2 linked regions of the Accumulibacter sp. genome follow. The protein of the gene in region 2 interacts with the protein of the main gene of each other region in a pairwise test. Links are inferred from orthologs where the notes say so. Each region holds a gene or a part of one and is shown on either strand. Other genes may lie near its edges.

Region 1 (2,959 bases), 1.5 Mb from region 2 along the record:
TCCCTATTTCAATCTCCCGGGCCCGCTGCGCCGGGCGATCGAGGCCAAGATCGAACAGGGTTGCCGGGTGACGATCATCGTCGGCGACAAGACGGCCAACGATTTCTACATCCCCCCCGACGAACCCTTCACGACGATCGGCGCGCTGCCCTACCTCTATGAGGCCAACCTGCGTCGTTTCTGCAAGCAGCACCAGCAAGCCGTCGACCGCGGTGTCCTTGATCTCCGTCTCTGGCGGCACGGGAATCACAGTTATCACCTCAAGGGGCTGCTCGTCGACGAGGACTACGCATTGCTCACCGGCAGCAATCTCAATCCGCGCGCCTGGCGCCTCGACCTCGAAAACGGGCTATTGATCCATGATCCGCGGGGCAGCCTGGTCGGCCAGCACCGGCAGGAGATCGAGCGCATCCTGCAGCATTGCCGCCGCCTCGATAATCACCGTTCGCTCGACTCGATCGCCAGCTACCCGGAGCCGGTGCAACGCATTCTCGCACGCCTGGCGCGCACGCGCGCCGACCGGCTGCTCAACCAGGTGCTCTGAGCCGCCAGCGGCCGGGGACTTGCCGCAGCAGTCCCATGCCGAACCGGAACGCCCGCAGCTCGCCGCGAGCCGGCAGCCCCCAGGCAGACCATTTCTCTTGAACGCGGTCGGCACCGGCGCAGTCATCAAGCCGCCGTTCCGACCGTGGCAGACCGGTTTCCGGATGCTTGCCGCAGGGCATGTGCCGGCTGAGCGGCACCGGCAGGTCGTCACGCTTCATTGCTGCGGCAGCGCTGCGGTGGCGGCGAGAATCGCTGTCAGCAGCCGCCAGGCATTGCCGACGGAGGCGATGTCGACGCACTCGCCCGGTGCGTGCGCACCGCGGATCGTTGGTCCGAAGGAAATCATGTCGAGGTCTGGGTAACGGGCGGCGATCAGGCCGCACTCGAGGCCGGCATGGATCACCTGCACCTTCGCTTCGTGGCCGAACTCCCGCGCGAAGACCGCTCTGCAGAGGGCGAGCAGTGGCGACTCGCGATTCGGCGCCCAGCCCGGATAGTGGCCGGCCTGCTCGGCAATCGTCCCCGAGAGGGCAAAGAGACTGACGATCTCTTCGGCCAGCGCGGCACTGCCGCTGTCGAGCAGAGAACGCACCATGAAGTTGCACGAACCCTCGTCAGCCGTGATGCGCACCATGCCGAGGTTGTTCGACGTCTCTACGACCCCCGGCAGCTGCAGGCTGTAGCGCCGGACGCCGTGCGGCGCGGCGTGCAGCGAGCGGAGCCAGATCGCTTGCTCGGCGGCCGCCAGCACGCGGTCGGCGGTGGCGGCTTTACAGTCGATGCGCAGGCGGTCATCGATGCCGGACAGTTCCTGCCGCAGCCGTGCCTGCCAATGACTCAGGCAGGTCGCCAGCGCCGTTCCGAGGCCGGCTGGCAGCGCCACCGTCGCCGTCGCTTCGTGCGGCAGCGCATTGCGCGCCGAGCCGCCGACGAAATCAACCAGGCGTAGCGGCCAGCGCTCCTCGATGTCGCGCAGCACCCGCACAAGCAGTTTGATGGCGTTGCCGCGCTGGGCATGGATGTCGATTCCCGAGTGCCCGCCGCGCAGGCCCTGAAGTTCGATTCGCCAGACTTCGCACGCGGCTGGAAGCCCTTCTGCCTTTGCCGGCCGGTGTACGTTCACGTCGAGGCCACCGGCGCAACCGACGAAGAACTCGCCCCACTCCTCGGTGTCGAGGTTGAGCAGCAGGTGCCCGCGCAGGAGACTTGGCGCGAGTCCGTGCGCGCCACCCATTCCGTCTTCCTCATCGACCGTCAGCAGCGCCTCGATCGGCCCATGGTGCACCGAGCCATCCGCCAGCGCGGCAAGGATCAGCGCGACGCCGATGCCGTTGTCAGCACCGAGGGTCGTTTCGTCGGCCACCAGCCAGCCGTCACGGCACCGCGGCCGGATCGGGTCGCGTGAGAAATCGTGCTGGCTCGGCGGCGTCTTCTGGCAGACCATGTCGAGGTGCGCTTGCAGGATGACGCCAGGCGCCCGCTCGGCGCCGCGACTCGCCGCCTTGCGCACGAGGAGGTTGCCGGCGGCATCGACGATCGTCGTCAGCCCCCGGCTGCTGGCCCATTGCCGAAGGTTCTCACGCAGCGGTCCCTCTCCCTTGGAGTGGCGCGGGGTTCGGCAAAGCGTGGCGAAGTGCTGCCAGACGGCTGCCGGTTGCAGACCGGTGAGGTTGGGGTCGATTGCTGCAGGCATCGTGCGCGGTCTCCACGCAAAGGAGGCGGCAGCGGCCGGCTGCCCCGGGGCGGCGGCAAGGATACCCAAGAGGATGCTGTTCTGCCAGCCTTGCGGTCGCGCGGCGCGCGTGCGTCCGGCGGGTCGGGCGGTCCGGCGAGGCTGCTGTGCTATGATGCGCAGTTCTGCCGCATCCCAAGGACCTTTCCCGTCGTGCCCAACTGCGATCTGCATTGCCATTCCACCTGTTCGGACGGACTTCTGGCGCCGGCGGAGCTGGTTCGTCGGGCGGCTGAGAACGGTGTCGACATGCTGGCGCTGACCGATCACGATGACATCGCCGGCCTGTCGCTGGCGCGGTCGGCGGCAGTCGAGGCCGGCTTGAGCCTGGTCAATGGCGTCGAGATCTCGATCGAGTGGGAGGGTCTGCAGATCCATGTGCTTGGCTTCGCCTTCGATGCTGCCGATGCCGTGCTCAACGCCGGTCTGCAGTCGGTCCGCTCGGGGCGCATCGCGCGCGCCCGGCGGATGGCGGCCGAGCTGGCGAAGGTCGGCATCGACGGATCCTTTGATGGCGCGATGCGTCTGGCCGCCAACCCGAGCCTCGTCAGTCGGGCGCATTTTGGCCGCTATCTGGTCGAGCGCGGGGTTTGCAAGGATCTGCGCAGCGTCTTCGAGTCGTATCTGGTTCCCGGCCGGCCGGGTTATGTCGATCATCGCTGGGCGACGCTCGCCGACGCG
Region 2 (4,273 bases):
GGGTGCAGCGTCTGCGCGGCGTTGCCAATCCACACCTGCCGTCCGAGCGTGAGTTGCCGACGCATTCGCAGCGCCAGCGGAAAGCTTGCGCGCGGGCCGCAGGCGATGAAGTCGAGGCGATGCGCGAAGGGAATCCGGAGAGCGCTGAGGAAAGCGCCTTCGTCGAGGTCGAGCAACTCCCCTGCCCTCGCCTGGGGCACCGTGAACACCAGCGAGTAGTCAGGGCCCAGTGGCAGCAGGGCGATCGGTCCGTCGCTCGTAAACCGCTCCCACGCGCGATGATCGTGGGCCGCTGTCGGCTTGACCTCGGCGACCACGGCGTGTTGGCGATAGTCGCAGACGCGGACGGCGCCGTCGTGGCCCGGCGTGCCCTCGGCATGGACGACGAGTTGCGCCTTGATGCGCCAAGTCTCATCAGGGCGAGCAAGCATGAGCTCGGCACTGTGTCCGTCGCTGTCGACGCCCAGCACACTGCAGTTGTCAAGCAATACGGAATCTTCCAGGCGTGCATGGAGGGCTGCAGCAAGTTCGCGGTAACGCATCACATAGCCCAAGGCCGGCAGTCCGTAGTCACTGGCGTCGATGAGGGTGCGACCGAAGCCGGCGTGCTGCGAGACGTGAATCGACGAAATGGCGGTTGCCGCGTTGAGGTTCCACGCTTGCAGCCCTTCCAGAACCTGCCGCGTGCCGTGTGACAGGGCAAGCGCCCGCGGGTCGCCGCGCCAGGCGCCGCGCCGCCGCGCGTCGATCAGGCGCAGGCGATGCGGGCCGCCGGCCAGTGCCAGCGCAAGCGTCATTCCCACCGGGCCGGCGCCGATGATCGCGATGTCGACCGATTCCCGGTGCTCAGTCATGGTGCATGACCTCTTCAATCTCGGCGATGGTTTTCGGGGCGCTGGTATAGACCCGGCAGCCTCCTTCGCTGACCAGCACGTCATCCTCAATGCGCACGCCAATGCCATGCAGGTGCTCCGGCACGTTCACTCCCGGACGGAAGTAGAGACCAGGTTCGACGGTGAGGGTCATGCCGGGGGTGAGTCGGGTCCACTCCTGGTTGCCGTTGCCGCTGCGGTAATCGCCGACGTCGTGCACGTCGAGCCCGAGCCAGTGGCCAGTCCGGTGCATGTACCAGGGCTTGTACGCATCACTCTCGATTGCTCCGTCGACACTGCCACTGAGCAAGCCGAGATCGATCAGCCCCTGGACGAGAACGCGAAGTGCGGCGTGGTGGTAATCCATGAATGATGCACCGGGGACAATGGCGGCGATCGCTGCCTCCTGAGCGGCGAGGACGATCTCGTAGACCGTCCGCTGCTCGGCACTGAAGCGGCCGTTGATCGGGAAGGTACGGGTGATGTCGGAGGCGTAGCCGGCCAACTCGCAGCCGGCGTCGATCAGGACCAGGGAACTTCCCGCCAGCAGTCTGTTGTTCGCGACGTAATGCAGGACACAGGCGTTCAATCCCCCCGCGACGATGGGTGGATAGGCGTGTCCATCGGCACCGCGGCGGCGGAACTCGTAACCCAGTTCCGCCTCCAGCTCATATTCGGCCATTCCAGGCCGGCAGGCATGCATGGCGCGTGCGTGGCCGGCCGAGGCGATGTCGGCCGCCCGTCGCATGAGGTCGATCTCGTGCGCGTCCTTGATCAGCCGCATCTCGTCGAGCAGTGCCCGCAGATCACGGATTTCGCCGGGCGCACGCGCGCCGCTGCGGCTGTTCGCACGAACCGTGTTGAGCGCTGCAGCGATTCGGCGGTCCCATGCCGGTTCATGACCAAGCGAGTGCCACAGGCTGCCACGATTGGCGATCAGGTCCGGCAGCTTCTCCTCAAGGGTGCCGATCGGGTGCGCTTCGCTGAAGCCGAAGGCTTCGGCGGCGGTTTCCGGCCCGTAACGGAAGCCATCCCAGACTTCGCGCGCCTCGTCCCTTTCGCGGCAGAAGAGAATCGATCTGGCTTCCTTGCCGCCAATCAGGACGATCGCCGCCTCGGGTTCGGGGAAGCCGCTGAGGTACCAGAAGTAGCTGTCGAAGCGGTAGGGATAATGGGCGTCGCGGTTGCGCAGCTTCTCTGGTGCGGTCGGGATGATGGCCACCCCGTCACCCAGACGTTCAAGGACGATCTCGCGGCGGCGAGAATAGGGTTGGTGGTTCATCCGCTCCGTCCAAGCTCCAAGTCCAGCAGCGCGAGCCTTTCGCTGGTTCCGACGTCGACCCAGCGGCCCGCGTGCCGTTCGCCGCTGACGAGCCGGCGGTGGACTCCGGCGTCCAGCAGGGGGCGCAGCTTCATGACGGCGCCGGGCGCGACGCCGGCAAAGAACTCGGGCCAGAAGACGCCGATTCCGGCGTAGGTCAGCGTGTCCTCGTCGGTGGACCGGTTGGCAGCCACGACCTCGTTGCCAGCGAGCTGGAAATCTCCCCTTGGATGATGCGGCGGGTTGTCGACGAGAACGAGGTGCGCGCCGCGCTGTCGGCGGTTCCTGCTCTCGACCACCTGTCGGGCGCGGCCGACATCCCAGTCGCACCAGATGTCGCCGTTGATCGCCAGGAACGGGTCCGCGCCAAGCAGCGGCAGGGCTGCGGCCATCCCTCCCGCGGTTTCGAGTGCGCCCTGTGGTTCGGGCGAGTAGGTGATCGACAGGCCGAACTCGGCGCCATCGCCGAGCGTCGCCACGATCTGGTGGCCGAGGTGGGCGTGGTTGATGACCACCTCGCGCCAGCCGGCTGCCGCGAGGCGCTGCAGGTGCCAGACGATCAGCGGCCGTCCGCCGGCGCGAAGCAACGGTTTCGGCGTCGTGTCGGTCAGCGGGCGCAGCCGTTCACCGCGCCCCGCCGCCAGGATCATGGCCTTCATCAGAATCCGAAGGCGACGCCAGGCCGCTGCCCTGCGAGGCGTTCACACAGCCTGGCGAGTGCTCCGAGTTCGCCATAGCGCTCACAGGTGCGGCGCAGGTAGGCCATGACCCTTGGCATGTCCTGCAGGTAGTCGTTTTTGCCGTCGCGATGGCAGAGACGGGCGAAGATCCCCAGGACCTTGAGCTGACGCTGCACGCCCATCCACTCGTAGTCGCGGTAGAAGTCATGGAAATCGTCCTGAACCGGCAGCCCGGCGCGGCGCGCCGCTTCCCAGTAGCGGATCACGAAATCGAGTTCCTGCTCCTCCGGCCAGTCGATGTAAGCATCGCGATAGAGCGAGACGAGGTCGTAGGTCAGTGGGCCATAGACCGCGTCCTGGAAATCGAGTATGCCCGGGTTGGCTGGAAAGGCTGCCGATCCCTCGCCAACCAGCATCAGGTTGCGCGAATGATAGTCGCGATGGACGAAGACCCGTGGCTGTTGCAGATTGTTGGCCAGAACGGCGGCGAAGACCGCCTGCAGATCACGATCGAGCGCGGCGTCGACGGTCAGGCCGAGGTGTCGCCGCAGGTACCATTCGGGGAACAGGGCCAGTTCGCGACCGAGCAGCGCAGCGTCATACTCCGGCAGCTGGCCGGGCTGGCTGGCAAGTTGGATGGCGATGAGCGCCCTGTTGGCGTCGCGGTAGAGTGGTGCGGCGGCACTCCTGTCCACCAGCGCTTGCAGATAGGTCGTGCTGCCCAGATCCGAGAGCAGCAGGAAACCGTGTTCGAGGTTCTCTGCGTGGACCTCGGGAACATGCGCGCCGGCACGCCGGAAGAGCGTCGCTATCCGCAGGAACGGGCGGCAATCCTCCTTGTCGGGTGGCGCGTCCATGACGATCCGGGTGCTCCCGTCGGGCAGGGTGAGTCGGAAGTACCTCCGGAAGCTGGCATCGGCCGAAGCCGGCTCCACCGGGATGGGCCGCCCAGGGAACTGCTGCGCGAACAAAGTCTGTACCCAGTGCTGCAGCAGGGTCGTGCGCGGCATGCCGCCTCTCCTTTGACGATGGTGCTAAAATTCGCCGATTCTAGCATCCGCCTGCCCGCCCCATGTGCCGACGACCGACGACTCGCCCTCCCATCAACTGACACGCAGCGGAATGAAGCTTCCTTTTCGGCGCAAGCCGACGACCTTGATCTTCTGTTGCGCTGTCGCCGGGGCGTTGGCTGGTAGCTTGTCCACCGCTGCGCGTGGACAGGGCACGCTACCCTTCCGGGTCGACCCGCGGCTGCTCGGCTTGCCGCCCCCTGCACCTGCACGACCGGCTGTCGACGCTCAATCGGAGCGATCTGCGGCCGACGTGAGAGCGGTCGAGCAGCCGGTGGTGGAGGCGCGCCCGTTGCCGGGTTCGCCTGCCGCCGCAGCGGCCCCCAAAGC

Evidence for each region.
Region 1: the proteins of V5B60_RS02905 (region 2) and V5B60_RS09475 interact in binary tests that used the Escherichia coli proteins (3 or more experiments, as listed by UniProt). The link is inferred for Accumulibacter sp. from one-to-one orthologs.

The regions. Positions count from the first base shown.
Region 1 is NZ_JAZKUG010000001.1:2,181,076-2,184,034, forward strand. It holds V5B60_RS09475 (aminoacyl-histidine dipeptidase), read right to left. Parts: upstream 2,240-2,959; coding sequence 761-2,239; downstream 1-760. Other genes in the region: pssA (CDP-diacylglycerol--serine O-phosphatidyltransferase), read left to right, coding at 1-544; V5B60_RS09480 (3',5'-nucleoside bisphosphate phosphatase), read left to right, coding at 2,432-2,959. UniProt on the Escherichia coli protein: Dipeptidase with broad substrate specificity. Requires dipeptide substrates with an unblocked N-terminus and the amino group in the alpha or beta position.
Region 2 is NZ_JAZKUG010000001.1:641,028-645,300, reverse strand. Bases 1-3,000 are described here. They hold V5B60_RS02905 (aminopeptidase P N-terminal domain-containing protein), read right to left. Parts: upstream 2,155-3,000; coding sequence 847-2,154; downstream 1-846. Other genes in these bases: V5B60_RS02895 (aminoglycoside phosphotransferase family protein), read right to left, coding at 2,852-3,000; murU (N-acetylmuramate alpha-1-phosphate uridylyltransferase MurU), read right to left, coding at 2,151-2,852; V5B60_RS02910 (FAD-dependent monooxygenase), read right to left, coding at 1-854. Outside these bases: more of V5B60_RS02895, read right to left, coding at 3,001-3,883.